4 regions of the Lysinibacillus sp. CNPSo 3705 genome follow, and region 1 is predicted to be linked to each of the others. Evidence: riboswitches for the same ligand, from Rfam matches in the RefSeq annotation. Region 1 holds a riboswitch; each other region holds the start of a gene.
The links. Region 1 has a riboswitch for thiamine pyrophosphate ahead of thiM (hydroxyethylthiazole kinase). Riboswitches for the same ligand answer to the same signal wherever they lie in the genome.

Region 1 (7,667 bases):
TAGAACGCTTCCTAATCGGTTCAGTATCTGAAGCAATTGTACGCTCAGCTAAATGTGACGTACTTGTAATCCGTACACCTGAAAATTAATTTTGTCTTACATAAAAGGTATCCTATTTTGGGTACCTTTTTCTTATTGTTGAAAAACCTTTATGACTTTAAGAAGTGCAGCGGGTGATTGGCGTGAAGACTGGGCGACTTCTTTGGGATTAGCAACAGAGGAACAAAATTAATCCTCTCGTTTTTGCAGCGACTCGAAGTAAAAGCTATTTTATATTTATTCTTTTAGCGACAAACTAAAAGGTATCCTATTTTGGATACCTTTTATACTTATTTCCCTTCTTGCCACATCTTCACTTTTTCGAAGAACATAGCAAGAGCTTGTTTATTTTGCATGTTTGGTACTTTTGCTAATAATACTTCTTTTGGAGCATTGAATTCCTTACCTTGCTTTTGCAAAATGACAATGCTCTTTTCAAGTGCTTTATTGGCGAACATTGTATCCGGCAATTGAATAATCGCTTGAATCCAAGCATGCTTTTGAATGTATTTATGCAGTTGTTTCGACTGCTCAGACTCGAAGAGATGGGTTGGTGCTAAGAAAAATAAGTAGCCCCCATCCTTTGTGTAATTAATGGACTGCTCAATAAATAAATGATGTGCATAGCTCATTCCTTCTGAAGCGCATAGTTCATAATCTAATGCGACATCTTCATTCGGATAATACCCGACCGGTAAATCACAAACAACAGCATCTGCAGGATTTACTAATAAATCTTGTAAAGCATCTTGACGGAATAGGGAAACGGGCTGCTCTGTCAAATCAGCTGTAGCAGCAGCTATACGAATAAGTAACTCATCAACTTCTACACCTGTAGCTTCCGTTTTTCCGTCTAATAAATTCATAACTGTTAATAGTAAATTTCCTGTACCTACTGCTGGATCTAAAATAGATATTTTTTCTGTTTTTAGTCGCTCTGCAAATAGTTGCTCCACAAAATAACCAACTAATAATCCAAGAGTATCTGGTGTCATTTGGTGATTCGGCTGAGAACCTTTTCGCATCCCCTTTAAAACAGCAATTTGAATTGCTTTGCGCACATCTTCCTTTGTAGCACCGTCTTGTGAAAAGTCAACTTCCCCATCTAACCATGCCTCTAAACCATCTAAAATCCCCTCTAGTAATGTAACATTATGTTCTTTTTCTATTTTTTCAGCATGTTCATTTAGCATACCAAATAACTTTTCGATATTTTCCATACATAACTTCCTTTCAAGCAGAAAAGAGCCGTGACAAAAACTTGTCACAGCCCCTTTGTCTAGTAATATCTTAGCCTAATATCAATAAATTATGCTAGTGCTTTGACAGCTGCAATTGCCGCTTCATAGTCTGGATGGTTTGTTGCTTCAGGAACATATTCCACATATGTCACTTTGTCATTTGCATCCACAACAAACACTGCACGCGTTAGAAGGCGTAATTCTTGGATGTAGACACCGTATGCTTCACCAAATGAAAGATCACGGTGATCCGAAACTGTTTGAACAGCATCAATGCCTGCTGCACCACACCAACGTTTTTGAGCAAATGGAAGGTCAACAGATACGGTATAAATAACTACATTATCCCCTAACTTTGCTGCTTCTTCATTAAAACGACGTGTTTGTGCGTCACAAACACCAGTATCTAATGATGGTACAACGCTAAATAAACGAATTTTCCCCTCTGAATCTTTTAATGTAACAGGTGATAGATCATTCGCTAATACAGTAAAGTCTGGTGCTTTGTCTCCAACTTTTACTTCGTTACCTACAAGTGTTACTGGGCCATTTTTAAATGTTACTTGTGCCATATAAACGCCTCCTAATCTTCATATGTACATAATATTACTAAATGGAGGGAATTAATTGCAACTGAGACAGCTCATCAAAATAGTTTTGAAAGAATTTTCTCGAACCTGTTCTACCATAATTGCTTATGGTTGCACCATTTCTGCAAGCTCATCACCATAATATAGGGTTGATTTTCGTTCCGACAAGCGATGAGCCGCTTGGAGCAGGAAATGTTTTTTGCGCGACAGCGAAGCGGCAGCAGCAGGGTGTTAGTAATGAAAACGTTATCACAGAACGTGATAAATTTTCCTCTATTGCTAATTCCCAAGGAGTCACCCTGCCGGAACGAAGTCGTTAAATGTCATCCCAACTTTCGGGACTTTTCTCCAATGAACTAATCATTAATCACCTCTACCATCACAAAAAAAGCTGTCTCACCGTAATGAGACAGCTCAAGCCATTATTCTTCGTTATGTTTTTCCAGCTTTTCAGGTTCTGGTTTTTCCTCTAGAGGTGCAGATTTAGTCTTTTCCTCTGTGATTGGCAAATATGATTGCACAATATCTTTTTCAACATAAACTTTTTCATGAACGACTGTTGTATCCGCGAAAAAATCATGTAGACCTTGATTGTTTGGTAAAATGCCTACAAGAATATAAAGTGGCATGAAAATGCTATTGATGATACGCCCTATCCAATCACGGAATAACACATCTGACCAAGTCAGCTTATCATGCTTTAATGAAATAACACGCAATCCAAATATCATTTTCCCTAATGTTTGCCCAAAAAACTTCGTCATTAATACGAAATAACTGTAATAAAGAATAGCAGATAAAATCGAAATCGGTGCATACCATACAGTCTCAGATAATGACCAATCCATTAAATAAAAAATTGGGTTAACGAGAATTCCACCTATAGCTGTAATAACGAATCCATCTAATAAAAATGCCCAGAAACGTATCCAAAAGCCTGCCGTTTTTAACGCATAATTTTTATTCGTAATTGGCTGATTTATTAGGAACGTATTCTCCATAGAGGGTGAACCTTGCATAACAATATCATTGTTTGTCATTGTACTCCCTCCTTAGTTTTCGCCATATAAGTACATCATTTTTGGCGCTTTATAATCTGCCATAATTTTCATCAACATTTTTTCCTCTGCTGAAGGGCCAAACATTGATCCAATCTTCATCCCAACATATGATGGCCAACCACCCGTCTCATATGAATACTCAAATAATTCTGCATCCTCTAAACTAAAGTCTTTACGCATTGCAGTGATTGCTGCTTCCTCATCGCCAATCTCATCTACTAAGCCCGCTTCCAGAGCCTTCTTACCACTAAGAATTCGACCATCGGCAACTTTTTTCACATTAGCTTCAGACATATTACGACCTTTTGCCACAATATGAACGAATTCCTGATATGTTTCATTAATCATGTCTTGCATCATAGCACGCTCTTCTGGTGTTACTTCACGCATTGGGCTAAGCATATCTTTATGTTCACCAGATTTAAACGTTTCATATTTAATCCCAACTTTTTCTGCTAACGCCTGATAATTAATAGATTGCATAATGACACCAATCGAACCTGTAATTGTATCACGTTGCGCAAATATTTTATCTGCAGGCGCTGAAATATAATAACCACCTGAAGCTGCCATCGAATCCATAGTTACATAGATTGGAATTTGTCTCTCTTCTTTAATTTCCATGAGTTTTTTATAGATTTCAGCTGATTCCTTTACTCCGCCACCTGGTGTATTAACACTTAAGACGATACCTTCCACAGTCTTATCATTTAAAATATTTTCTAATTGATCTAAGAAAAATTGATGATCATAAGAAACTGGTTCCCAAAACGTACTTGAGCCAACATCTTGAATCGTACCGTCAACCTTTAAGTATGCAATACGTTTATCCATTTCGCCGCTTTCTTTAACTTCTTCCATCAAAGTTAAATCGTTTCCCGCCACCAAGCTATCAAAATTACTAAAGAAATTCGATTTAAAAATTGCAAAAATTGTGTTGATCCCTAATGAAAACAATAATAATACACCTGCAATTATTAAAGCGGTCCACCTTTTACCATTCATATCTTTCCGCCTCCTCATAACGTTATACGATTGATATCCAAATTTGTTTCATACTTATTGCAATAATATGCTTAGCACCATAACATGGGGTATACTTTTAACCATTCCAATCCACTTATAAACTAATTACACGTTTTGCAAATACCATTTTTTAGTAACCAACCAATACTATGCAATAAATTTAACCAATCCAGCTTATTCAACCTATACTACATTATCTTCTATTAAAAAAAAATCAAAGTTCATAAAAAAAGCAGGAACTTTGATTTTCGACATTATTTCCTAGGAAATTAACGATGATTACTATATTGGATTTTTTCTTGCTCACGTAATTCGACACGGCGAATTTTGCCTGATGTAGTCTTTGGTAGCTCAGTAACAAACTCAATAGCACGAGGATATTTATAAGGAGCTGTTAAAGTTTTTACATGGCTTTGTAGTTTTTTTATAAGCGTTTCATCACCCACTACTCCATCAGTCAGCACTACAAATGCCTTCACGAGATTTCCACGAATTTCATCGGGACTCGCAACTACGGCTGTTTCTTTTACTGCTGGATGCTTCAATAACGCATCTTCTACCTCAAATGGACCTATCGTATACCCAGACGAAATAATGACATCATCTCCACGTCCTTCAAACCAAAAATAGCCATCTTCATCTTTATATGCACGATCTCCTGTAATATACCATTCGCCCCTGAATTGTAAATTTGTACGTTCTGGATCGTTTAAATATTTCTTAAATAACGCGGGTGATTCACAATGCACAGCAATATCTCCTACTTCTCCAATTACAGTAGGATTTCCAAAATCATTAATAATTTCAACCGTATTACCTGGAGTAGGTCTGCCCATTGAGCCCATTCTAGCCTCCATCCCTACCATTGTTCCAACAAGTAATGTATTCTCTGTTTGTCCATAACCATCACGTACTTGTACATTAAAGACGTCGGAAAATACTTTTATCACTTCACTATTTAAAGGTTCACCGGCTGACACAGCCTGACGTATCGTACTTAAATTGAAGTCTTGCAAATTTTCAAGTCCTGCCATAAATCTGTATTCGGTCGGTGTGCAACACAGAATATTAATATTGAATTTCTCAAGCAATGAAAGGTAGGTTGCCGCATCGAAGTGACCTTTGTAAACAAATGCTGTCGCTCCACTTCCTAAAGTAGCAAGGAACGGACTCCATATCCATTTTTGCCAACCTGGTGCTGCGGTAGCCCAAACAATGTCACCTTCTTGTACACCTAACCAATTTGGTGCAGTAGTTCGCAAATGCGCATAACCCCAGCTATGTGTATGAACCGCTGCCTTTGGATTGCCTGTTGTACCACTCGTATAAGCTAAAAATGCAATGTCTGTACTCTTAGTCGGTGTAGAACTTATGTAAGTCGTCGGTTGATTTTGCATCTTTTCAAGCAATGGCTGCCAAGGTTCCTGTGCTTGACCAATAACAAACTGCTGTATTTCTTGTAAATTTCCAACATTATCAAATTGTTCAATATAAGGTTCAAATGCAACAACGCCTTTTGCATTGGCATGATTGATTCGATATTCAATATCCTTCGTTCTTAGCATTTCTGAGCTAGGTATAATCGTTAAGCCTGCCTTTAAGGCAGCAATATAAACGATATACGCTTCAACTGATCTTGGCACCATAACCAACATAACATCACCTTTTTTTAAACCTTGAGTTGTAAATACATGTGCTGCCTGATTTGCCTTTTCAAGTAAAGCTCGATATGTTAAGTATTGAATTTCCTCATCTTCGTTATAAACTAATAATGCATTTTTAGTAGAATCCTGTGCATATTTTTCAATTTCATCTGAAATGTTATACCATTCTGGTGCGATTAAATCTTCTCTTTTCATGGCAAATGCCCCCTTTTGTACGCTCATTATAAAACTCAATTTTTATCATTTTCAATGGAATTCACTCCAATTCATTAAAGTCGTGACATCTATCATGCTCTGCTATATGGCATCAGTCACGTATTAGTACTATCAATTTTTGACATAGCATTAGTGCTGTTTTCGCGAAGAAAAAAGACCTATTGAACACGAATGAATAATATGGTACATTTTGGTCAACTAAAAGCATGATTGCAGGGGGACTCAATTAGAGTTGAGAAGGTAAAACCTGACCCTTTGAACCTGTTAGTTAATACTGACGTAGGGAGCAATTCACATCTATTTACTGATGAAAGGCTCTTTTGCGTGTTTTTTTCTACACGAAAAAGAGCCTTTTTTGCACGCTTACGTCCATCCAACAAGGAGGACTAAAAATGTTATTTCATACTATCCGTAAACAAAATCCATTAATTCATTGCATTACTAATTATGTTGTAGCTAATTTCCAAGCAAATGGCTTATTAGCTATAGGCGCTTCACCAGTTATGGCAGATGACAGTCGTGAAGTTGAAGAAATGGTCGCAATTGCCTCAGGCTTATTAATAAATATCGGTACCCTTAATGAGCGAATGAAAGAATCAATGTTACTTGCAGGAAAAAAAGCAAATGCTCTTGGCATTCCCGTTGTTTTAGATCCTGTTGCTGCAGGTGCAACAACTTACCGGAAGCAAACGGTACAACAATTACTCAAGGAAATAAATTTTGCTGCTATTCGTTGTAATGTCGGAGAGCTTGCAGCAATAGCCAATATAGAATGGCAACAAAAAGGCGTAGATAGTGGTAGTGGTTCAATTTCTTTAGAAGTTGAGGCACAAAAAGTAGCTCAGCTTTACAATTGTATTGTAATTGTGACCGGTGAAAAGGATTTTATTACTGATGGCGAACATCAGCAATGGATTACAGGTGGAAATTCACAAATGACAGAAGTCACTGGAACAGGTTGCTTATTGAGTGCCATTTGTTGTGCTTCCTATCTTGTAGGACATAAGCCATTTGACCAATTAATAGAAACATTATCGCTTTATAAAAAAGTGGCAGAGCAAGCTGCTTCTTCCTCCCCAGCTATTGGCGATTTTCAAATTGCAGTATTGAACGAACTACACCGCCTCTCCAAGGGTGGTGAACAATGATGCATATTGTCACGACAATTGCTGGTTCTGATAGTGGTGGCGGCGCAGGGATACAGGCTGATTTAAAAACATTCCAGGAATTAAAGGTATTTGGAACGTCTGTTATTACAGCTTTAACCGCCCAGAATACACTCGGGGTATCGGATGTCTTACCAATTGAAGTTAGTTTTGTCGAAAAACAACTTCAAGCGCTTATCGAGGATTTTCCAATAAGTGCTATTAAAACCGGAATGCTGTTTTCCTCGGAAATTATTCAATCAATTGCACGGATTTTAACTGCAATAAATAGTCCGCTTATAGTAGATCCTGTCATGATTGCAAAAGGTGGCGAAAGCTTATTACAGCAAGAAGCAATTGAGGCATTACGCAGTTATTTGCTACCTATAGCAACAGTGGTCACACCGAACATTCCAGAGGCGGAAACCCTTTCTGGAAGGAAAATCACTTCTTTAACAGATATTAAAGAAGCAGCTAACGTCTTATTACAAATAGGCATTCAATGCGTCATTATTAAAGGCGGTCATTTAGAGGATAAACGTTATGCTACTGATTATGTATTTTTCCAAGATGGTCGGTCATTTTCCATGCAGTCCACTCGTATTGCAACGAAAAACACGCATGGTACAGGCTGTACGTTTTCCGCTGCATTAACTGCTTTTCTTGGTCGTGGACTATCTTTAGA
Region 2 (7,667 bases), on a different contig from region 1:
CAACCGATTTACAAGTAGCTTATAATTTTAATATGATTGCTATTCATAATCGTCGTCCGACAATGATGACATTACCATTGTTACTGGATTCTTATATTGCCCATCAAAAGGAAGTCGTGACGAACCGCTCCATTTATGATTTGCAAAAGGCAAAAGATCGTTCGCATATTGTTGATGGCTTGATCAAGGCACTGTCCATTTTAGATGAAGTCATTGCAACCATTCGTTCTTCTAATGATAAACGAGATGCGAAAACGAATTTACAGGAGAAGTTTGACTTTACCGAAGTGCAATCAGAGGCAATCGTTAGCCTGCAATTATACCGTTTAACAAATACAGATATTACCGAATTACGAGCTGAACAGGAAGAATTAAATAAATTGATTGCTAAGCTTGAAGGTATTCTTAATAGTGAAGCAAAGCTTGTACGTGTTATTAAACAGGAACTACTTGACATTAAAAAACGCTTTGCAGAGCCTCGTCGTTCAAAAATCGAACAAGAAATTGAAGAAATCAAAATTACGTTAGATGTCCTTGTCCCAAGTGAAGAGGTTGTAGTGACGGTCACAAAGGATGGCTATATTAAGCGTACATCTACACGTTCACATGCAGCTTCGAATGGTCAGGATTTTGCGATGAAGGATTCCGATTATTTATTATATGAAGCAAATTTAAATACACAGCATCATCTACTGTTATTCACAAATCGAGGCAATTATATTTATCAACCTGTCCATGAACTACCTGATATTCGCTGGAAAGATCTTGGTCAGCATATTTCAAGTATTGTACCGACAGGGGAAGATGAATCTATTATTGCTGTATACGGTTTTGAAACATTCGAACAAGCAAATACGTATATTTTAACAGCTACGAAAGATGGACAAATTAAACGCTCACCTTTAGCTGATTATGCTGTTACACGTTATTCAAAGCCGATCAAAACGATGAATGTTAAGTCTGGCGATGAAATGATTTTTGCAGACATCGTGACAGACGAAGCAGAATTAATGTTAACGACAGATACTGCCTATGCTATTCGTTTCCCAATAGAGGAATTGCCAGTAACGGGTGTTAAAACAGGCGGTGTGAAAGGGATTACGCTGAAAGACGGCGAAGCATTAGTTGGCATCAATGTTTTACCGCCAAATGCCACGGCATATGTTGCAATTGTGACACATCGCGGTGCGGTGAAAAAAATGAATGTTGCTGAGGTAGAGATGACGAGTCGTGCAAAACGCGGCTTAAAAGTGTTAACAGAATTAAAAGCGAACCCACATCGTATCGTGGCTGTAGTAAAGGTTACAGATGAGGAACAACTAACAATCGAGACGGAAAAGGGTGTGCAAGAGATTCTTGATGTACAAGCATTAACTCGTGCAGATCGCCACTCCAACGGTTCCTTTAAAGTAGACATTGCTACTGACGGTGCCATTTCACATGTCTTCACGATCAAAAAAGAAGAGAAATAAGTTTTAGTTTTCTAGCCCAGTTCCTTGTGAGAGCTGGGCTTTTTTTACCTAATTGAAACTATTGAGCTCGGATTGTATGATGCGCTTTATATAATGATAAAGTCGGTTGAAATTAGGGTTGGTCGATGCTCAATTAATTGCGTCGTTTAGAATGCTAGATCTTTTTTTTGCTATTTTTCATCATTTAGGTGATTTTTACAAAGAAAAGGACGGAATTGAAGAGATAGAGCTTTAAAATTATATGAGCAGTGCTTTTACGCAAATAGATCCTTGTCATTTCCGGATAGATATGGGTATAATAATCACGAAAAGTTCATATGGAAAGAATGTAGGGGGGCTGGTGTTGCCAGCTGAGATTGTGTCCGATAGACACTGACCCTTTGAACCTGATTTGGCTCGTACCAGCGTAGGGAACATCTATTCAAAAAGAAAATTTTTGATATTGATAGTAAAACGTCTGGGAGGAATCCTAGGCGTTTTTTGTTTTCAGATTTTTGTTGTATACACAGACCGTGAACGCTTTCTTCTGGTAAAAACATTCATTCATGAACATTTCACACTACTTACTTGGAGGATTAAGCATGAAAAAATGGTTATTGGTCCTAATGGCTGCACTTTTCACATTAGTGGGCTGTAGCGAAAAAGAGGTTAAAAAGGATGCTAAAGGATTAACAAAAGTATCGGTTGTTCTAGATTGGACACCGAACACAAATCATACCGGTTTATATGTAGCGGAAAAACTTGGCTTCTTTAAGGAACAGGGTTTAGATGTAGATATAATATTACCCGGCGAAGCGGGAGCAGATCAGCTTGTGGCGTCTGGCAAGGCTCAGTTTGGCGTAAGTTATCAGGAAGGGATTACACAGGCACGTGTACAAGATGTACCTTTAGTATCGATCGCGGCGATTATTCAACATAATACTTCTGGCTTCGCATCCATTGCATCAAAAGGCATTACGTCACCAAAGGATTTTGAAGGTAAAACATACGGTGGCTGGGGGGCACCACTTGAAAAGGCTGTACTGCAATCACTAATGCAAACAAAAAATGCAGATATTAATAAATTAGATATTGTCAATGCAGGCGATATAGATTTCTTCACAATGATGAAAAAAGATATTGATTTTGCGTGGATTTATTATGCATGGACAGGTATTGAAGCAGAGCTGCGTGGCGAAAAACTAAACATGCTATATTTAACTGATTATAGTGATCAGTTAGATTACTACACACCTGTACTTGCTACAAATGAAAAAATGATTAAGGATGATCCTGAGACGGTAAAAGCATTTGTCGCTGCTGCAGCAAAAGGCTATGAATATGCAATCAATCATCCAACTGAAGCAGCTGTTATTTTACTAGAAGCGGTACCTGATTTAGATAAAAACCTTGTGCATAAAAGTCAGGAATGGCTAGCAGATAAGTATCAAGGCGACGCAGCACAATGGGGCGAGCAAAAGCTAGCTGTCTGGGAAAATTACGCGAAATGGATGGCGGACAATAAAGTTTTAGAGGGCGAATTTAACGCAAAACAAGCATTTACAAACGACTTTTTACCGAAAAAGGAGACAAAGTAATATGGCAAACTCATTAATAAGTGTACAAATTATCCCGAAAACTAAAAAATATGAAGATGTGATCCCGTTTGTCGATGCAGCGATTGCGGTTATCGACGCATCAGGGGTGAAATATGAAGTTCATCCATTAGAAACGACCATGGAAGGTGAGCTAACGACTTTACTACAAATTATTGAAAAAATGAATGACAAGATGATTGAGCTTGGCGCTATTAATGTCATTACGCAAGTGAAAATTTTATATCAGCCATCTGGTATTACAATGAATACACTTACGGAGAAATACAAGTAATGAGGCGGGCTTTCAAACAAGGAAGGACGATAATTTTTATCGCCTTCCTCTTATTCATATGGGAACTTATTGTCCGTTTTGCAGACGTGCCACATTGGCTATTACCCACACCAAGTGCCATTTTGAAAGAAGGCTTTCAATCGTATAAGACGTTTGTGCCACATGCTATAGCGACTGTTCAATTAGCACTACTAGGCCTTGCCATTGGAATAGTGTGTGGGCTAACGGTTGCTGTGCTATTACATCGTTTTACGTTTGTGCGGGAGCTATTTTATCCTATTCTTATTATGTCACAAAATGTCCCAGTGCTCGTTCTAGCACCGCTCTTAATCATTTGGTTTGGCTTTGGTTTATTGCCAAAGCTCATTATTATTTGTCTTGTGTGCTTTTTCCCCATTGTTATTTCCGCAATGGATGGCTTCCGTCAAACCTCACCTGAGCTGAAGCATTATTTTGAAATGATTGGGGCAACGAAATCACAAACCTTTTGGAAGCTTGAATGGCCATATGCGTACCCGTCGATTTTTTCAGGCATTAAGATTGCAGCGACGTATAGTGTGATGGGAGCTGTCATTGCAGAATGGCTAGGTGCGAAAATGGGGATTGGCGTCTATATGACATTAGCCCAATCTTCATTTCGAACGGATCGCGTGTTTGTAGCGATTTTTGCCATCATTTTGTTAAGTTTATTATTATTTAGTGCGATTCGGTTATTAGAAAAACTTGTTGTGAAGGGGAGAGGAATTCATGCTAAGCATTCAAAACATTGATAAATCCTTTAATGCTCTTCCTGTTATTCGCGATTTATCATTTGAGGTCAAGGACGGGGAATTTGTGGCGATTATCGGACCGTCAGGCAGTGGTAAAAGCACACTCTTTCAATTAATTGGTGGTGTCTCTTCTATTGATAAGGGAGCTATTTTATTAAACGGTACAGATATCCAACAAAAAAGAGGAACGATCGGCTATATGCCTCAGCAGCCATGCTTACTACCATGGCGTACGATAGTAGAAAACGTCACGATGGTCGAGGAGCTTCATGGAAAACCAAATATGAACGTAGCCAAGGAATGGTTAGACAAAGTAGGGCTTACGGCGTTTGAAAATGCATATCCTAATGAGCTGTCGGGTGGTATGCAACAGCGGGTATCTTTTATTCGCGCAATTGTCAGTAATAAGCCCATTTTATGCTTAGATGAGCCGTTTTCTGCACTTGATGAGTTTACAAGGCTTGAAATGCAGGCTTGGCTTTTATCGATTTGGGAGAAAGATCGAAAATCGATATTGTTCGTAACACACAGTATCGAGGAAGCTCTCTTTTTAGCGGATCGTATCATTGTGCTCACGAAACGGCCAGCGACGATTAAAAAGGAAATAATCGTACCTTTTGCAAGGCCACGCCAAGAAGAAATTCGCCATTCCGCTACATTTACGGCTTTGAAACAACAGCTATTCACGTATTTAAAAGAAGAAAAGGATGAGGCGAATGTTAATTGATGCACATATTCATTTAGATCAGTATAAGGAACACGACATTCCAACTTTGCTAGAAGAAGCTGAACATGTCATTGCCGTTAGCATGAATCTTTCATCGTGCGAGAAGACGTGGAAGCTGGCGAAAACCTATACAAAAGTAAAAGCAGCATTCGGTTTTCATCCGGAACAACCGTTACCAAGTGAAGCGGAGGAAGAGGCATTATTCGAGTGGATACGCCAACATGCTCATGAAATGGTCGCAATCGGCGAGGTAGGGTTGCCTTATTATTTGAGGCAGGACAAGGCGATAAATGAGCGTCCGTATGTGGCATTATTAGAACGGTTTATCGTATTGGCGAAGGATTTAAACAAACCGATTGTATTACATGCGGTTTACGAGGATGCGGCGATTGTTTGTGATTTATTAGAAAAACACCAAGTAACGAAAGCGCATTTTCATTGGTTTAAAGGCGATGAGGAAGTAATTGAACGGATGATTTTTAATGGATATTTCATTTCTGTCACGCCTGATTGTACGTATGAGGCTGAGATTCAACAGTTAATCAAAAAATACCCAATCGAGCTGATGATGGTAGAAACAGATGGACCATGGCCGTTCGAAGGTCAATTTGACAATAAACGAACATCGCCTTGGATGTTGGATCATTCCATCGAGGTTATCGCTGCGATAAAAGGTCTTACAACTGAGGAAGCGGCGCATATCATTACAAAAAATACGACAACATTTTATAATTTATAGCAAATAACGCAGCTGTTCTTTTAAAGAGCAGCTGTGTTTTTGTTAAAAGATCAGAATCGCTGATGGAGCCTCGAATATTGCAAATAAAAGTTTTAGCGGCGTTCCTTGCTTGGTTAGCGGCGGAATTTCGCGTTTTAGCGGCGTTCTTCCTTTGGTTAGCGGCGCAACTCACACTTTTAGCGGCGAATTCCAACATAAGCTCAACAATTTGACTAAACCAAAGTCAGAGTTGAAGAATATTGTATAGAATTTTCCACAATATTAAGGACTTGACTAAAAAGAGTTAGAATCGCTGATAAAATTTCAAGTTTTAGCGGTGTTCCTTGCTTGGTTAGCGGCGGAATTTCGTGTTTTAGCGGCGTTCTTCTTTTGGTTAGCGGCGCAACTCACACTTTTAGCGGCGGATTCCAACATAAGCTCAACAATTTGACTAAACCAAAGTCAGAGTTGAAGAATATTGTATAGAATTTTCCACAATATTAAGGACTTGACTATAAAAGAGTTAGAATCGCTGATAAGAGAGCTAGAATCGCTGATAAAACCTCGAACATCGCTGATAAAAGAACTAGAATCGCTGATAAAACCTCAAACATCGCTGATAAGAGAGCTAGAATCGCTGATAAAGTCTCGAACATCGCTGATAAAAAGTCGAACATAGCTGATAAAAATAACTGAATCACTAACTTTGGTTACGAAGGTGCTTTTAGGAACGGCCACTTTTAAGCCAAAACTTTAATAAGGGATCTATTTATTAACTTAACTTTTGCAGAGCAAAATAGGAATGCGGGCATGATCTAGCTTTGCAAACCTTTTATCCAAGCCCTTCGCATCACTTAGAAAGAGATTGTGCCACTGCAACAAACCTCTTTACCCCTTCTCGTAGTTGTTTTTCATTTACATAAGAATAGCTTAAACGTATCCAGGATGATAGTTGTTTTAATGGATCACAAACTTGACCTGGCACAAAGGATATAGATTGTTCGATACATTTGGTTAATAATACTTCAGTTGGAATATTATCTGGGAGTTGTACCCATACATTAAGACCGCCTTTTGGACTGATCCATTTCCAATCTGTTACTGCTAGCTCTTCCTCCATGATTTCCTTTCGAATCTGTAGGGCGATCCGGATTTTCTCCAAGTGCTGCTGCAATCTTAGGGAAGTAAAGTAATGGAGGAAAATTTTTTGATTGAGAAGTGGTGAGCCATTATCAGCTAACGATTTTACTGTTAGTAGTGAATTCATTAATGATGATTGACAAATAACAGCCCCAATTCTCAAACCGGGTGAGATATATTTGCAAAAGCTTCTGATATAAATGACTGTACCAGCAGTATCATATGTGTAAATTGGTGATGGCGGGGCATGATCAAAATATATGTCGTGATAGGCATCGTCCTCAATTAATAGACATCGATATTGTTCAGCTAATTCTACTATTTTTTTCCGCTGCTCAGCTGAAACAGTATAGCCAGTCGGGTTATGGAATGTTGGGTTAAGATAAAATAGGCGTGGTTTATATTGTTTCATATATAATTCTACCTGCTTTAAATCGTACCCGTCTGGATGGATATTAACCGTTACAATTTGAGCTCCTTGTGCTCTGAAAATATCTATCGCAGCACTATAGCTTGGACGTTCAAATAAAACGACGTCTCTTGGCTTAATGAAAGTTTGAGCGATTAAGTGAATCGCTTGTTGTGAGCCAGAAGTGATTAACAGATTATCTGCATCGAGATGAGTTTTATACTGATTAATAAAATATTGAGTGAGTGTTTCACGAAGCTCTAAATCACCTTGCACAGTTGAATAAGTTGCAAGTACTTTCGGATAAAGGTCAAACACTTTCTTCACGTAATCTGAAAAATAATGATTAGGTAAAAGATTTGGATCAATTAACGCCTGAGAAAAATGATAGGAAACAGGTGTTTGATGGATTTCAGATAAATGATTTTTTTGCACGTATGCAGAAACAATTGGATTGTCCAGATCTAGATTTTCAAGATTTTTTGTCACTTTTGATTGGACAAAATAGCCTGCTTTATCTTTTACATAAAGTTTGTCATGCTGTTTCAATAATTGATAAGCC
Region 3 (7,667 bases), on a different contig from region 1:
CTTAAAACATTTCAAAATGTACTTTTTTATGTTAAACGTTAGCTTCATAGTGGCCGATGTACCAGCCACCTGAATAGGTGATACCTTTTAAATACCAAGTAACGCCGTTTTCAGTAAAAGAGTTTGCAAAAGTATTTTCTTTTTTAGGGATATCCCTAGTAATGATCCCTCGAGTTGAGGCATCAGATTGAGTTGAAGAACTTACAGTGTTTTCTGTACTTGCAAAAGCTGGAGAAGCAGACACAACAGGCACCAATAAGGACAGAGAGAGAGCAGAACTGATTAGAATTTTTTTACCATTCATTTAACAACACTCCTTCAAATATAATTTTTTTATGGTACATCTATATTAATTCGACATAAGGGATAATTTCCCTTTTATTTTACATATATTTTTAATTTTTATTTTATTTACCATTTTATAGTACTGGTATAGATTAACCCATATAACAAATACACCTGTAAAAAGCATAGCAGAACAAATGTGCATACACGGAATTAACAATAAGGATATCCTCAAAAATTTATCACCAAATTTTCGCCGGGGTGTTGGAATTTACAGTACTTTTACCGTGGAAATATAAAAAACACACCAGTGATTAAACGAACACAAGCTGGAGAATGTGAGCGAATTTCTTTAACTTGTATATGAAGTAATCGTTACATTGGCCTATGCATTATAGCAAAGCGAGAGCTTGCGCTTTGATTTTAGAGGAATGTTTGTATGAAGCTACATTTGTTAACCAGTATGTAGAAAATTATTTGGAGGAAAGTGTGGATCCGCAAAAAATGCGTGAATTGCGGAAGTTCATGCAGCAGATAAATAAAAATTCTGTTGAAAAACACTCTTGGACTGAACTGCTTTCGTACATTGTAGATGAAATCAAGACTCCCCTTGTTTCTACACAGGAAATGGTATCTGACTTCGTTATAAATTTTTGGGAACTTTCATAAAAGAATGTTATTCAATAATATTGCCCGATTGTTGAACAACAAGTTAAACAACACTCTTCAACTAAACTGCTCCGTTAGCAAAAGAAGCGATTGCTCTAATCGAACAATCACCTCTAATCTTACATATATGTATTGACAAAATTAAACACCATAATGAATCAACCAACTATCTCCTTTTATTGCTTCAGCTATTTTTCTCATCAATTCTTCAAGTTCCTCTGATTTGTACTCATCGTTTACTTCACTAACCATATTTAAAAATTGTTTATGAGAACTCGGCGGTATCAATGTTATTCCAAAATAGGCGAGGCTTTTATAAGGTCTATTTGTGTTATGTGCGAATGTTTCCAGATGATTCATTTTTTCACCAAAATCCTTAGACATAAGTTCATCAAAAAGGTCCCCATCTACACCTATGCAATGATATTTTTCAGGTTCATAACTAGCATACTCTTTATTTTTTTCAATACATTCAACTATTCCAAACTCGTGAATATAAGCCAAATTAACACATCTCCTAAGTCTTCAGTATCTCACTTTATTTTACAACATATTGGTGATAGATGAATGTGTGAGCTTATAAAGCAAGTTATAATGAGATTGCGGTAGCACATCTTTTTGTTTGATTGGTGCTACAGAGCCATGTGTATACCTATAGGAGTGATAGAGAAAGCATAACAAAAGGACTTGCAGTAGTATTACGCACAAGTCCCTAAGATTTAAGCGTGGTGGCTATTGGTTTGATTGTTAAAAGGAGATTATAGTCCTTGTTAACGTTTTAATTTTTCATTGATTTCTTCCAATAATAAAGATTGCCTTTTTAATTGCTTAGTTGTACTGATAGCAAACCAAAGGAAAATAATAAATGGAATAAGAGAAAATAATAACCCGAAAATCGAGAAAGCACTAAATAAAATATCTCCTGAATTAAAACCGTTCATATCTTCTGTATAATAACTATTCAAAACTCAAATCCTCCCATTTTTTTCACTAACTTTAAATTTTTTCTATATCGAAATTGTAACATAGCAGAGTTTGGGTTGGTAGAGGAATGGTAAATGTGCAAAAAATGAAATTGACAGCTACTAGAACTGAGTAACAAGTACCTAAGCTGAGTTAAACGAGCCTTTAACGAACCTGTGAGTGTAGTTAGTGGAGCAGTGGGAAACAGTACCATCTACAATTATCTCTTTAGTTCTTTTGTAGAATACCTTCCCCATTAGCCCCTCCTGAATACGGCATTTTTTCAAGCATGACGAGTCATACTATTACTTTAAATGTATAGCACACATTGGAAGTAAACTGCTCCGTTCGTTGAATAGCAACAATCTTTTCGAAAACAGCCAAAACAAAAACCCTTCACTCATGTGAAGGGCATAATAGTTATGATTTTCGCTGCATTAATTGAGGTGCTGCCGTAAATAGCAGAACACCGGCAATTGCTGTTAAAATCGTTGCTGGTAGCATATATGTTCCATTATAGATGATTGAATAAATCCACGCATTTTGATCGCCTGCATACTCTGCGAAAAATACAGCGCCACCAATGGTATGTGCTGCATAGCGTAAAAAACCTGCTAATACAGTTCCTACAATAATATAAAGCGCCATTTTCTTTTTGTTTAAATTTTTTGCAGCCTCAAGCACCGGTCGACGTACAACGGCCGCTAAGCCCACTACTGTAAAGGCAACACCATAATCAAGTGTTCCTTGTAGCCAATGCACAATTGTAGCACCAAACATTGTTTGCATTACACCAATGAGTAAACCAGTTGTCATGCCTGGAATAAGGCCCCAGCGGAATGCTATTAAAATTATTGGTACCATCACTAGACTAACAGAGCCACCTTGTGCCCATACTTTAAAGGAAACCTGATCGAGCACAAGGCCAATCGCTGCGAATATCGCAATCTCCACAAGCATTAACAATTTTTTATTGTCCATAATATTCTCTCCTTTGTTCCGATGTAGGATACAAGAGCAGGAATAGAAATCAGTTGGCAAATATGTCCCTATCCGGCATCAAAAGATAAAAAACGATGCCAGGACAGAGCCTCACATCGTAAAAGTGTCGGTTTCTATCCACAATCCCTACGCAAGTGTTAACTTACAGGTTCGAAGAGTCAAGGCATTACGTGCCCAGTCTCAGCTGACATCATCAGCTCCCCTTGTGGTCGTACATCTTAATTTAATTGAACAACCTCATTGTACGCAAACACTGTTATGATTACAACCTCTTCCACATTTTTTTTGAAACTTTATCGTTTTTCATGCGTAAATATTAAAAAAGGAGGTACTACTATGGAGAACCAAAAAATATTATCTGCCTTTAGTTATCTCAGTATTTTATTTGCACCCTTTATTGTGCCATTAGTTGTTTACTTTGTGACAAAAGATAGCGACGTAAAGAGGCACTCTATTCGAGCACTAATATCACATTTAATCCCAGTCGCATTCGGTATAATTCTCTTTGCAGTCTTTATTTTCTCAACTTTATCATTCAACACCAATTTTGATCTAAATTCAGATAGTAATAATTTTCTTATCATTTGGTTTGTTTCATTCGCAATTTATATTCTCGTTTCATTAGGAGTCGTTATTTGGAATATTATTCAAGCTGTTCGGGTGGTCCGATAAGGTTTCATCTTAACTTCTCCTTGAACACATAGTACTTAAGGAGCTGTTATTTTGTGAAAGTATCTAAAGTTGTTAAAACCGCTGTAAAATTAGCACCTATCGTCATCCCCATTGTCAAAAAAGTAATCGCTGCAAAAAAAGGAACAAATCCTAACGTAACTAAAAAAAAATAACAACAAGGCGTATTTCCAACAAACGGAGATACGCCTCTTTGTTATTTTACTTCAAAATATGTTTGACTATGACCGTTCATTGCTTTTTCAACATGCAACACAGCAGGCATTGTAGCTTTTAACTCCGCAACGTGAGAAATGACGCCAATCATACGTCCGGAATCTTGTAAATCAATAAGCGTATCAATCGCCTTATTTAATGCTTCTTCATCGAGAGAACCGAAGCCCTCATCAATAAACATCGTTTCAATACGGATATTACCTTGAAAGCTTTGAATGACATCTGCCATCCCAAGGGCAAGACTTAAAGACGCATTAAACTTTTCTCCCCCTGATAATGTTTTGACATCTCGTAATTGATCTGTATAAGCATCATACACATCGAGTCCTAGCCCACTTTGCTTGGCATGCTTTTCTAAACGATCTGAACGTCGTAGCTCAAATTGACCGTTGGATAAATGATAAAGTCGAACATTTGCCGCCTCTGTAATTTTATCTAAATAATTGATTTGAATATAACGCTCAAAAGACAGCTTTTTCACATTCTGTCCATTTAACATTGCATAGAGCTCCTTTACTCGCCCCGCTTCTTTCTCAAGTAAATGAATCTCCTGTTCGGTCTCCTCAACCTTTTTGATAAAGTTTGCACACGCCTTCGCAAATCCTTCCATTTGTTGCAATACTTTAAAAGCTTCCTCATATGTGACACGAAGCATCTCTAACTTTTCTTCCATGGTCGTTAAATCTTGCTTCTCTTGCCCTTTAAGATGCTTCTCTCCCTCAGTAATTTGCACCTGTAATGTGTGGATTTGTAGTGCATATTCATGGCAAGATTTCCGTAATGCTTCTATTTGCAACGTGCTACGCTTCCCAGCAGCAAATTCATCATAGCTTTCAAAGCCTGCTTCCTTCATACTCACTGAAAATTGCTCGCGCTTTTCATCCATTTTCAGCTTTAATTCCTCAAAAGCCTGTTTCGCTATTTCTGCAGTCATTCTAGCATTATGTGCGGCTTCCTTGGCAGATTGCAAACTTTGCTGACTACTATTCCACGCAGTTTGTAATGCAAGCTTTTGTGATCCTATATGAGCGATGGCCTGTTGCAATGCTTGTAGCGTCGTAAGATTTTCCGGAATATGCTTTTGCTGCTCTTCCACAATTGCTTGTTGTTTCGTCAATTCCTTTGTCTTCTCAACTAAATATTGCTCAAGTTTTATTTGCTTTTCTTGTAGCTGCTCCATTCGCGCACGATGATCCTTTTGTTGCATACGTACATCAGATAATTGATGGCTCACTACTTTTAAGATTGTTATTTGTTGCTCTACGTTTTGCAACGAAGCTACAATTTGTGCTTGATTCGATTGATTAATCGCATTCGTCTCTAACTGTTCTAGCGCCTCTTGTAGAAGATGCTTTGTAGAATTCAATAAAGCTTCTTTCTCTAAAAACTTGCGCTCATCAGTACTAGCCTTTCCTCGTAAAGCCTCCACCTCTGCTAATTCAATCATCTCTAATCGCTCACGATGTGTTTCAAGATGTGTTGTACTACCACACACTGGACAAGGCTCTCCGTCCTTAAGTTGCTGTGCTAAAATACTTGCTTGACTCGCAATCCATTGTTGTTCCAGTTTTTGAAGAGCCTGCTTACTTTCTTGATAATGGTCATTAGCAGTGGCTACATCCTGCTCCGCCGTTGCAACAGCTCTTGTGTATTTTTCAACTTGCGCTAGTAATGATACATGCTCTTTTAACTTAGGTAGCTGTTCTAAATAACTTTCATACGGCTCCAGTTGTTTTTCATATTGTTCAATTGTTTTTGTTAACTGCTGAACTTGCATTTGTTCTGTTTCTACAATTTTACTATTATCGTCTACTGCTAGCTTGGCTGTTGCAACATATTGTTCAGCTATTTGCAGTTGCTGCAGATTATTCTCATACGTCTCGAACGTCGGTAATAATGCCTGTAGCTGTAATTCCTGTTGTAAAACGAGTTGACGCTCAGGTTCTTTCGCCTCTTCAACGTTAAACTTTTCCTGCGCTATTTTTAACTGAGCTTCTGTATTTTTCTGCTCTGTCATTGCTTGCTGATAGGATTGTTCTTTACGATTTTGCTCAGCACGTAAATCGATACATTGTTGCTCAAGTATGACTAGACGCTCAGCTTTTTCTGCTAATGCAATTTCGCGTTCTTTTGCGCTATATATATCTTGTTCTTGTAGCAATGCTTGTAGGCGATTTTGACGATTAGATTGCTCATCAAATTGCTCATTCAATGTTTTCGCTCTGCTGTAAAATTCCTGCTCTTTTTGATGATGCGCATAAGCCTCTTTATAGCGTTGCAGTTCCAATTGTATACATTCCGTATAATAGGTTTGCTCCTCTTCCAGAGCCTTCTTCAGCTGATGCATATTGTCAGTATTAGTAGTAATGCAAGTAAATAAAGATGACGAACGCTGTGGTAAAGCACCTGCAATTTGGCCAAGAAGATGCTCCTTTAATTGTTGAGCATGCAGTAAATCACTTTCCGCCTCTTTTCGTTTCGCATCAAGTCTTTTTGTCATCGCACCAAAGCGATCTGTTTTAAAAATTTTACGTAAAATAACTTCTTTATTCGTAGAATCTGAGGTTAACAGCTTGCGAAATTCACCTTGTGGTAGCATAACAATTTGACTAAACTGATCCTTTGTGAGGCCGATTATATCCTGTAGCTTTTTATCTACCTCAAGCGTTTGCTGCTTTTCTACAATATTATAATCAAGCGTGTTTCCTTTGATTTCAGCCAGTTCAATTTTCCTGCCAGTGACACTTTTGTTCGTTGCTTTAATATGACCAGGCTGACGTAAAATTTGATAGACTCTATCATGCATTTCAAAAACGAGCTCCACGGCAGTATACACATCATCATCCGCAAACCCACTTCGAAGCATAGCAGTATCCTGACGATCTTCACCGCTACCCGATCCGTAAAGTGCATAGCATATCGCATCAAAAATCGTCGTTTTCCCTGCGCCTGTTTTTCCGGAAATCGCAAATAGACGATGTTCACCAAGCTGTTGAAAATCAATAACCTCTGTATTTTTATATGGACCGAATGCAGTAATCGTTAACTTTAAAGGCTTCATTTTACTGTCTCCCGCTCCTCATCTAATAATTCTTGTAGCATCTCTGTAAATAGACGTTCTGTATCTTGATCTGGCTGTACGCCAATTATATCTGTAAAAAATGATCGGAATAAATCGATGTCTTCTATTTTCTCTGTCTCGATCGTCTGAATTTCATGTGATACGTCTTGACGTGCTACTTTGCGCTCAACATGCATCGCATGAGGAAACACCGTACGGATACGTTCCATCGGCGAAGTTACTGACGTAGCATCTGTTAAACGTACAAATACATAATCATCACTAGGTGGTAATTGTAATAAATCATCCATTAAGCCCTCTACCACACGTAAATCCCGTCTCGCTATAAACTTACGTTTTGTGACAGTGACTTCCCCTTGTGCATCTAGCTCCACTATTAAAAAGCCCTTCTCATGTAAGTGCTCAGATAATGAATACTTCAAAGGAGAACCGGCATAGCGAATCGTTTCATTCAACACAAAATGTGCTTTATGCAAATGGCCAAGTGCTGTGTAATGAAAAGGCTTAAACAACGCTGCATTTATGCAATCCGAGCCTCCTATTGATAAAGGACGCTCAGAATCACTCGTGTTCGCTTCCTCTTCCCCATACTTCGTCACAAAGGCATGTCCTACAAAAACATTACGTTTTGTTGGATCTAAACTTTGCCCAATATGGTCGATAATTTTTTCCATCGCCTCTTGATGAGATCGAATGGAATCATCCTCTAAAATAGTCCGTACTGAAGCCGGCTCTGCATATGGTACGAGGTGAAAATGTA
Region 4 (7,667 bases), on a different contig from region 1:
GGGCAGATCTATCGGCATTAGTTTGGTAAGTACCGTATTTTTGTGCATTTTTATAAACTGTAATCGCATAGTTTAAATTGCTAATAGCACTTGAGATATCAGACTGGGTTGCATAAGTATTATTTGCAACAGACTGAGCAGATGAAACGGCAGAAGATAAAGCGTCCTTCTCACTTTGCGTCGTCCAAGGCGTATAAGAAGCTACATCATTACCATTATTCCAAGAAACTGCAACATACTGAACAGAGTTAATCAGCGATAAAAGGGCAGATCTATCTCCACTAGTTTGGTGAGTACCATATTTTTGTGCATTTTTATAAACTGTGATTGCATAGTTTAAATTGCTAATAGAGTTTGTGATATCAGACTGAGTTGCATAGTTATTATTTACAACATACTGAGCGGATGAAACGGCAGAGGTAAGAGCATCCTTTTCACTTTGCGTCGTCCAAGGCGTATAAGAAGCTACATCATTACCATTATTCCAAGAAACCGTTACATACTGAATAGAATTAATCATCGATTGTAATGAAGACTTATCGCCGTAAACATATTTTGTTCCGTTCTTTTGCGCAGCTTGATAAACAGTTAATGAAATCCGGTATTGTGTAATAGCGTTGTTTATTTGTTCCTGAGAGGCGTTGGAATTATTAGCTACTGCTCTTGCGCTACTTACGGCATATTCAAATGCTGTACGCTCAGCCTGCGTTGTCCATTTCTCAGTTGTTAAAACGTCGTTTCCATTAACAGATACGGTAACGTATGGGGGTATAGCTACTAAATTACTTAGTTCAGTTTTATTCGCCACAGGTAATTTTACAGAGGCTTTTTTATCATCCACCTGCACCTTGTTAATAAGATGCCCTGAGTCTAATGCCACCTTTTCCCCGTGTTTGACAATCACTTGCCCTATTTTGCCTTCCCCGTAAAGGCTAAAATCTTTTTCAACATCGATTGTAAGCTTATCAACATTGGCCGTAACTTCAAATGCTGTAACTTTACCAACTACATCGATTTTTGAAATAGCTTTGTCAGAAGTCACATGTACTTTCGTACGCTCCAAGTTAATGTTTGGAGATTTAATATCTTTTAAAGTGACATTTAACCAATTAATATTTCTAGTTAATAAAGGTTTAAAAATAATTGTATCCCCGATAGTAACATCATCAATTGTAATGGCCTTCTTCACACGATTCGTTACAATGAGCTTATCTTTAATCGTTACATTTTGAACTTTTACATAATCCGCATTTACAGTTAGACTTCCTTCAATCTGTGCGTCACCACCATCAAAATATACCGCTTTTTTGTCAGTGCCAGCTTTCGTTAATGTTAGTTCTGTAACGCTCGTAATTTCGCCGTTTTTCACTACTATTGTTGCTTCGGCATTCATCAATGCAGTTTTATTCGATGTGTTAAAGAGGGGCTTCAGCGACTGGCTAATTTTAAATTGGCCATTGGATGTAAGAACTTTCTCTTTAGTGACGTTGCTAATAGTAACTGTTTGCCCCTTTGTTTTGGCTGCAGCTACCTGCCCATTCATTTGAATTGAGTGGTTTAAAGGTGAATTATTTGAAGCGGCATCTGCAGTGGGCATTGGCGATACTAGGGTTGCTGTAATAGCAGTTGCCATAAAAGTCGTTAATACTTTATTCTTCATTTTAGTCACTCCGATCATTGTATTTAATGGATAATATATCATATATTTCTCTGTTTTAGTACATAAAGGGTATATTTTACTATTTATTACACGTAAATGAAATGTAGTCCCTTTTTCTTTATCGTTCGTTTTTAAGAATCCTTAATTATTTCAGAAAATTGAAAGTGAAGTGCCAGGTTTTTTGTACGAAATCGGGTAGTTGGGTGCGGAAATCATGCTCATTTCAAGGGCTATAATGTTCTAAAAGATAACTTTTACCATCTTGTTAAAGCCACTGTATTAGATTAGTGTATTTAGGAAAAATGCCTTGATATGAGTGGTGAGTTAGCTTTAAAGTACATTGACCAAGCATAAAAACAGCACTACTATGGGAGAGGGAAGGGGGACAAGCTATGATGTATCTCGGTATGATTTTTTTTAAAATTGTGGCTCCAATTTTAGTGCTTCTAGTACTTGGTGCAGTTTTACAAAAGAAATTTCGCTTTAATTTAAAGGCGTTATCTCAACTTATTACATATTGCTTCATGCCAGCAGCAGTTTTTGTGAATATATATGAAACGAGTATAGAGCTGTCTGTGCTTGGGGAAGTTGCGTTATTTATTCTACTCTTTATCGGAAGCCAAATGGTGCTTAGTCATTTTCTTGCAAAGGGACTAGGCTTAGTAAAAACAGAGGCTGCGGTGTTTAAAAATAGTGTTGTCCTCATTAATTCGGGAAACTATGGAATTCCAGTTGCACAAATGATTTTTGTGACTCAGCCGATTGGCGTGGCGATTCAGGTCATTCTCGTTATATTTCAAAATATGACGACCTATACTTACGGCTTGTACAATTTAATTTCTTCAACAAAATCGGGCATGTCTATTGTGAAAGACTTCCTCAAAATGCCCATTATTCATGCACTTATTATTGGTGTTGCAATGAACTATTTTACTATTACTATTCCGCAGTTTGTAAGAATTCCGATAGACCATGTGGCGGATAGCTTTATCGCTGTAGCATTAATAACTTTAGGGGCTCAACTATCGCAACTTGAAATCAAATCCATGTTCAATAAAATAGTATTCATTAGCTGTTTTACACGACTAGTCATAGGGCCAGCCGTGGCATTGCTAATTATTTTTGCGCTTGGTCTTGATGGTGTCGTGGCACAGTCACTTTTTATAGCTAGTTCGTTCCCGACATCGCGAAATAGTTCTAGTCTTGCATTAGAATATGACGTAGAATCGGCAACTGCTGCACAAACAGTTTTATTTTCAACGATTGTGAGCTGTATTACAGTGACAATCGTGATTTATGTAGCGGAACTGTTGTTTACCTAACAGTTGGGTGCCATATAAAAAGATAGGGTGGAAAGCTTTTCAGGAGTTAGGAGCTTTTTTTCTGAATTAAAAGCTAGTGATTTATATTTGTTAAAACAAGATATAAGTTGATTGGAGTGGAGGCTGGGCGACTCCTTGGGGATTAGCGTCACAGATGAGACCCTGCAGCGAAGCGAAGCGGCTCATCGGACGCCCCCAGGAAGCTTTGCTCTGTGCGAAAGCGAAGCGGCAGCAAAAAAGCGTCCAGCCGGAACGGAAATCAACCACACGTTATGATGATAAGCAAAAAAAACAAATGAAGCTTCCATCTCTTAACAATATCTGCTACACTAGCATCAAACTTAATAGCATTAACTAGGGGAGTCTGATGAGTCAGGCTGAGAGGGAAACGCATAGAGGTTTCTTGACCCTTTGGACCTGATCTGGCTCATACCAGCGTGGGAAAGTTAACCATTATTGCACTCAATGTATTTGCAATAACTATACCTTTACATTCTTAGCCGGATCCAAAATTTTTTGGATTCGGCTTTTGTCTTTATTGGGGTGAGCTAGATTCGGTCCTTGTAAAAATATAAAAGGGAGCGAAGTAGTTATGACAACAGTTAGCGACAAGAATATTACAATTATGTCTAGTTTTGAAGGAAGTAAAAAAGTTTACGTAGAAGGTTCTCGACCAGATATTTTAGTGCCAATGCGTGAAATTGCTCTAAGTCCAACGACAGGAAGCTTTGGGGAGGAGGAAAATGCACCAGTACGTGTTTATGATACGAGCGGCCCGTACACGGATCCTGCGTATAAGGTGGATATTACGAAAGGATTACCAGCTTTACGTAGTGCATGGATCAAAGAACGAGGTGACGTTGAAGAATACGAAGGGCGTACTATCAAGCCAGAAGATAATGGATTCCGCAAAGCTGATGATCCACGAATGAATGAAAATGTTTTTCCGAATTTATCTAGAAAGCCTTTGCGTGCGAAGAAAGGTAAAAATGTAACGCAGCTTCACTATGCACGAAAGGGAATTATTACTCCAGAAATGGAATTTGTAGCGATACGCGAAAATATGGACCCAGAATTTGTGCGCTCAGAGATCGCGGCGGGACGTGCTATTTTGCCATCTAATATTAATCACCCTGAGGCAGAGCCGATGATTATTGGACGTAACTTCCACGTAAAAATAAACGCCAATATTGGAAATTCAGCGGTGTCATCCTCTATTGCAGAAGAGGTAGAAAAAATGACGTGGGCTACACGCTGGGGTGCTGATAACATTATGGATTTATCTACTGGTAAGCATATCCATACGACACGTGAATGGATTATTCGTAACGCCGCGGTGCCAGTGGGAACGGTGCCGATTTACCAAGCGCTAGAAAAAGTAAATGGAGTGGCAGAGGATTTAACGTGGGAGGTGTATCGTGACACGTTAATCGAACAGGCTGAGCAAGGTGTTGATTACTTCACGATTCATGCAGGGGTATTGCTACGCTATGTACCATTAACGGCTAATCGTGTAACAGGCATAGTGTCTCGAGGAGGCTCGATTATGGCGCAGTGGTGTTTATATCACCATCAAGAGAGCTTCTTATATACTCATTTTGAAGAAATCTGCGAAATTATGAAAACCTATGATGTTGCCTTCTCTTTAGGTGATGGTTTACGTCCTGGTTCTATTGCAGATGCAAATGATGAGGCTCAATTTGCGGAGCTAGAAACGCTAGGGGAATTAACGCAAATTGCCTGGGAGCATGATGTACAGGTGATGGTAGAAGGACCAGGGCATGTACCAATGCATCTTATTAAAGAAAATATGGATAAACAGTTAGAGGTTTGTAAGGAAGCTCCTTTCTATACTTTAGGGCCGCTGACAACAGATATTGCCCCTGGTTACGACCATATTACATCGGCTATTGGTGCTGCAATGATAGGGTGGTATGGTACGGCAATGCTCTGTTATGTGACGCCAAAAGAGCATCTCGGCCTACCAAATCGTGACGATGTTCGTGTAGGGGTTATTACGTATAAAATTGCTGCACATGCTGCCGATTTAGCGAAAGGGCATCCGGGAGCACAGCAGCGTGACGATGCGCTATCTAAGGCACGATTTGAATTCCGCTGGCGCGATCAATTCAATCTTTCGTTAGATCCAGAGCGTGCAGTTGAATACCATGATGAAACATTGCCTGCAGAAGGGGCAAAGACTGCGCACTTTTGTTCAATGTGTGGACCTAAGTTTTGTAGTATGAGAATCTCACAGGATATTCGTAATTATGCAAAAGAGAATGACTTAAATACGACTGAAGCAATCCACAAAGGTATGAAGGAGAAGGCAGAGGAATTTAAACAGGCTGGCAGTCAAATTTATCAATAATTAGTAAAGTCGGCTTGTGTCAAAATTAGGCACAAGCCTTATTCGTTTCATCGGACACCCCCAGAAAAGCGATTAACACACATTATAGTGATGAGTTCTCGTTCTATTATTAATACAAAAAAGCTCCATGTGAAGTTGTCCTTCACATGGAGTAAAAAAGTTGGATTGGATATCAATAATAATAGAAAATTAAACGTTTGTTGGTTGTTTTTCGTATGGATTTGAAAGATCCATACCTTCTAATGAAAGGCCCATAGCTTTTGCTACACCTTCGCCATATGCTGGATCAGCTAAATAGCAGTGAAGGATATGACGGCGTTTGATGAACTCTTCAACTGATGCCATATCATTAGCAGTATTTTCGAACAGGCGTTGTTGCTCTTCGGCAGTCATTAGGCGGAACAATTTACCCGGCTGCTCGAAGTAGTTATTGTCGTCTTCACGGAAGTCGTGGATACCAGCATTACCGTCAATACGTAATTCAGGCTCTTTATAGTCTAAATTATGCTCCCATTCACCATAGCTATTTGGTTCGTAGCTTAAAGTTGAACCAAGGTTGCCATCGAAACGCATAGCGCCGTCGCGGTGGAATGAACGGAACGGGCATTTTGGTGCGTTTACAGGAAGCATATAGTGGTTCACACCTAAACGGTAGCGTTGTGCGTCTGCATACGCAAAAATACGAGCTTGTAACATTTTGTCTGGCGAGAAGCTAATACCAGGGATAATGTTAGATGGTGCAAATGCAGCTTGCTCAACTTCCGCAAAGTAGTTGTCCGCATTTTTGTTTAACTCGAATTCACCCACAGGAATTAATGGGAAGTCTTTTTTATACCATACTTTCGTTAAATCAAATGGGTTATATGGTAACTCTCGAGCTTGTTCTTCTGTCATTACTTGAATGTACATTTTCCATTTAGGGAAATCGCCTTTTTCAATAGCTTCATATAGATCGCGTTGTGAAGATTCGCGATCGTTACTGATTACTTCAGCAGCCTCAGCACCCGTTAAGTTTTTAATGTTTTGCTCTGTACGGAAGTGGAATTTAACCCATACGCGCTCATTTTCAGCATTAATAAAGCTATAAGTGTGAGAACCGAAACCATGCATATTGCGGTATCCAGCCGGAATACCACGGTCAGACATAACGATTGTTACTTGGTGAAGTGCCTCTGGTAATGAAGTCCAGAAATCCCAGTTTGAATTCGCGTTTTTCATATTTGTACGTGGGTCACGTTTTACCACGTGGTTTAAATCTGTAAAGTGTAAAGGATCACGGAAGAAGAATACAGGTGTGTTGTTACCAACTAAATCCCAGTTACCTTCTTCTGTATAGAACTTAAGTGCAAAGCCACGAATATCGCGCTCAGCATCCGCTGCACCACGCTCACCTGCAACTGTGGAGAAGCGAGCAAACATATCAGTCTTTTTCCCAATCTCTGAGAAGATTTTTGCTTTTGTATATTTAGTAATATCATGCGTTACAGTGAAAGTACCGAATGCACCTGAACCTTTAGCATGCATACGACGTTCAGGAATAACTTCACGGTTGAAGTTCGCTAATTTCTCAACTAGCCATACATCCTGGAGTAATAGAGGACCACGAGGACCTGCTGACATAGAATCGTGGTTGCTTACTACTGGAGCACCACCTGCTGTTGTAAAACGACGGCTACGGTTATTTTCATTTGTCATATTAGTTTACCTCCTAAGAAAAATTGTGAGTCAAACTCTTCATCAATAACTATAACAAATGTAAATTATAATTGCTAGTAAATTATAATTATTATTGTTAAAGAATATTTATAGTAAGATATAGACTATAAATATATGCTAGATTTAACTAGCTTATGAATAACCTTTACCACTAATTTAGTTTTTTAAAACATTTTCGAGAATTACTTGAAAATGAGTTATGAAGAAGAGGAAGCTCAAGAATAAAATGAATTCTTTTGTTTATTTATTCTTACTGAAAATAGAATATGATAATTGAAAAAATTGCAGTGAAAGTGGGGATCAGGTATCGGAGATCCCTTAAAAATATAGCCTTTACCCGCTACGCTTTCGCCCAAGTTCCTAGTTGAACGGAAAAAAAGTCTTTTTAAGTTTTGCGATAACGATGGGGAGTAATTCCGATGTGCTGTTTAAAAATTTTTATGAAGTAATTCGAATCTTCAAAACCATTTAAATCGGCAATTTCACTAATAGCAAAATCGGTTTCTACAAGCATTTTTGTGGCATTTTGAATTCGAACTTGCTGTAGGTAGCGTTTAAATGGCAGGCCTTGCTTCTTTGAAAAAATGGTACTTAAATA

Region 2: another riboswitch for thiamine pyrophosphate. It lies ahead of PVA17_RS02720 (ABC transporter substrate-binding protein); the one in region 1 lies ahead of thiM (hydroxyethylthiazole kinase).
Region 3: another riboswitch for thiamine pyrophosphate. It lies ahead of thiT (energy-coupled thiamine transporter ThiT); the one in region 1 lies ahead of thiM (hydroxyethylthiazole kinase).
Region 4: another riboswitch for thiamine pyrophosphate. It lies ahead of thiC (phosphomethylpyrimidine synthase ThiC); the one in region 1 lies ahead of thiM (hydroxyethylthiazole kinase).

Annotation. Positions count from the first base shown of each region.
Region 1 is NZ_JAQZSD010000045.1:18,202-25,868, forward strand. Features, by position in the region: gene PVA17_RS17390 (universal stress protein) at 1-89, shown strand, start outside; gene PVA17_RS17395 (class I SAM-dependent methyltransferase) at 330-1,259, opposite strand; gene tpx (thiol peroxidase) at 1,349-1,852, opposite strand; gene PVA17_RS17405 (RDD family protein) at 2,293-2,910, opposite strand; gene sppA (signal peptide peptidase SppA) at 2,923-3,936, opposite strand; gene mbcS (acyl-CoA synthetase MbcS) at 4,227-5,816, opposite strand; TPP riboswitch at 6,042-6,140, shown strand; gene thiM (hydroxyethylthiazole kinase) at 6,230-6,985, shown strand; gene thiD (bifunctional hydroxymethylpyrimidine kinase/phosphomethylpyrimidine kinase) at 6,985-7,667, shown strand, end outside.
Region 2 is NZ_JAQZSD010000004.1:83,442-91,108, forward strand. Features, by position in the region: gene parC (DNA topoisomerase IV subunit A) at 1-1,472, shown strand, start outside; TPP riboswitch at 1,793-1,902, shown strand; gene PVA17_RS02720 (ABC transporter substrate-binding protein) at 2,054-3,049, shown strand; gene PVA17_RS02725 (thiamine-binding protein) at 3,051-3,341, shown strand; gene PVA17_RS02730 (ABC transporter permease) at 3,341-4,111, shown strand; gene PVA17_RS02735 (ABC transporter ATP-binding protein) at 4,089-4,838, shown strand; gene PVA17_RS02740 (TatD family hydrolase) at 4,828-5,577, shown strand; gene PVA17_RS02745 (hypothetical protein) at 6,069-6,257, opposite strand; gene PVA17_RS02750 (aminotransferase-like domain-containing protein) at 6,407-7,667, opposite strand, start outside.
Region 3 is NZ_JAQZSD010000017.1:25,153-32,819, reverse strand. Features, by position in the region: gene PVA17_RS09610 (LCI fold-containing protein) at 32-304, opposite strand; gene PVA17_RS09605 (hypothetical protein) at 703-954, shown strand; gene PVA17_RS09600 (hypothetical protein) at 1,096-1,458, opposite strand; gene PVA17_RS09595 (hypothetical protein) at 1,725-1,919, opposite strand; gene thiT (energy-coupled thiamine transporter ThiT) at 2,338-2,898, opposite strand; TPP riboswitch at 3,025-3,133, opposite strand; gene PVA17_RS09585 (magnetosome magnetite crystal formation protein family) at 3,256-3,591, shown strand; gene PVA17_RS09580 (AAA family ATPase) at 3,806-6,886, opposite strand; gene PVA17_RS09575 (exonuclease SbcCD subunit D) at 6,883-7,667, opposite strand, start outside.
Region 4 is NZ_JAQZSD010000021.1:40,982-48,648, forward strand. Features, by position in the region: gene PVA17_RS11235 (S-layer protein) at 1-1,660, opposite strand, end outside; gene PVA17_RS11240 (AEC family transporter) at 2,053-2,982, shown strand; TPP riboswitch at 3,329-3,443, shown strand; gene thiC (phosphomethylpyrimidine synthase ThiC) at 3,575-5,353, shown strand; gene PVA17_RS11250 (catalase) at 5,543-7,048, opposite strand; gene PVA17_RS11255 (response regulator transcription factor) at 7,455-7,667, opposite strand, start outside.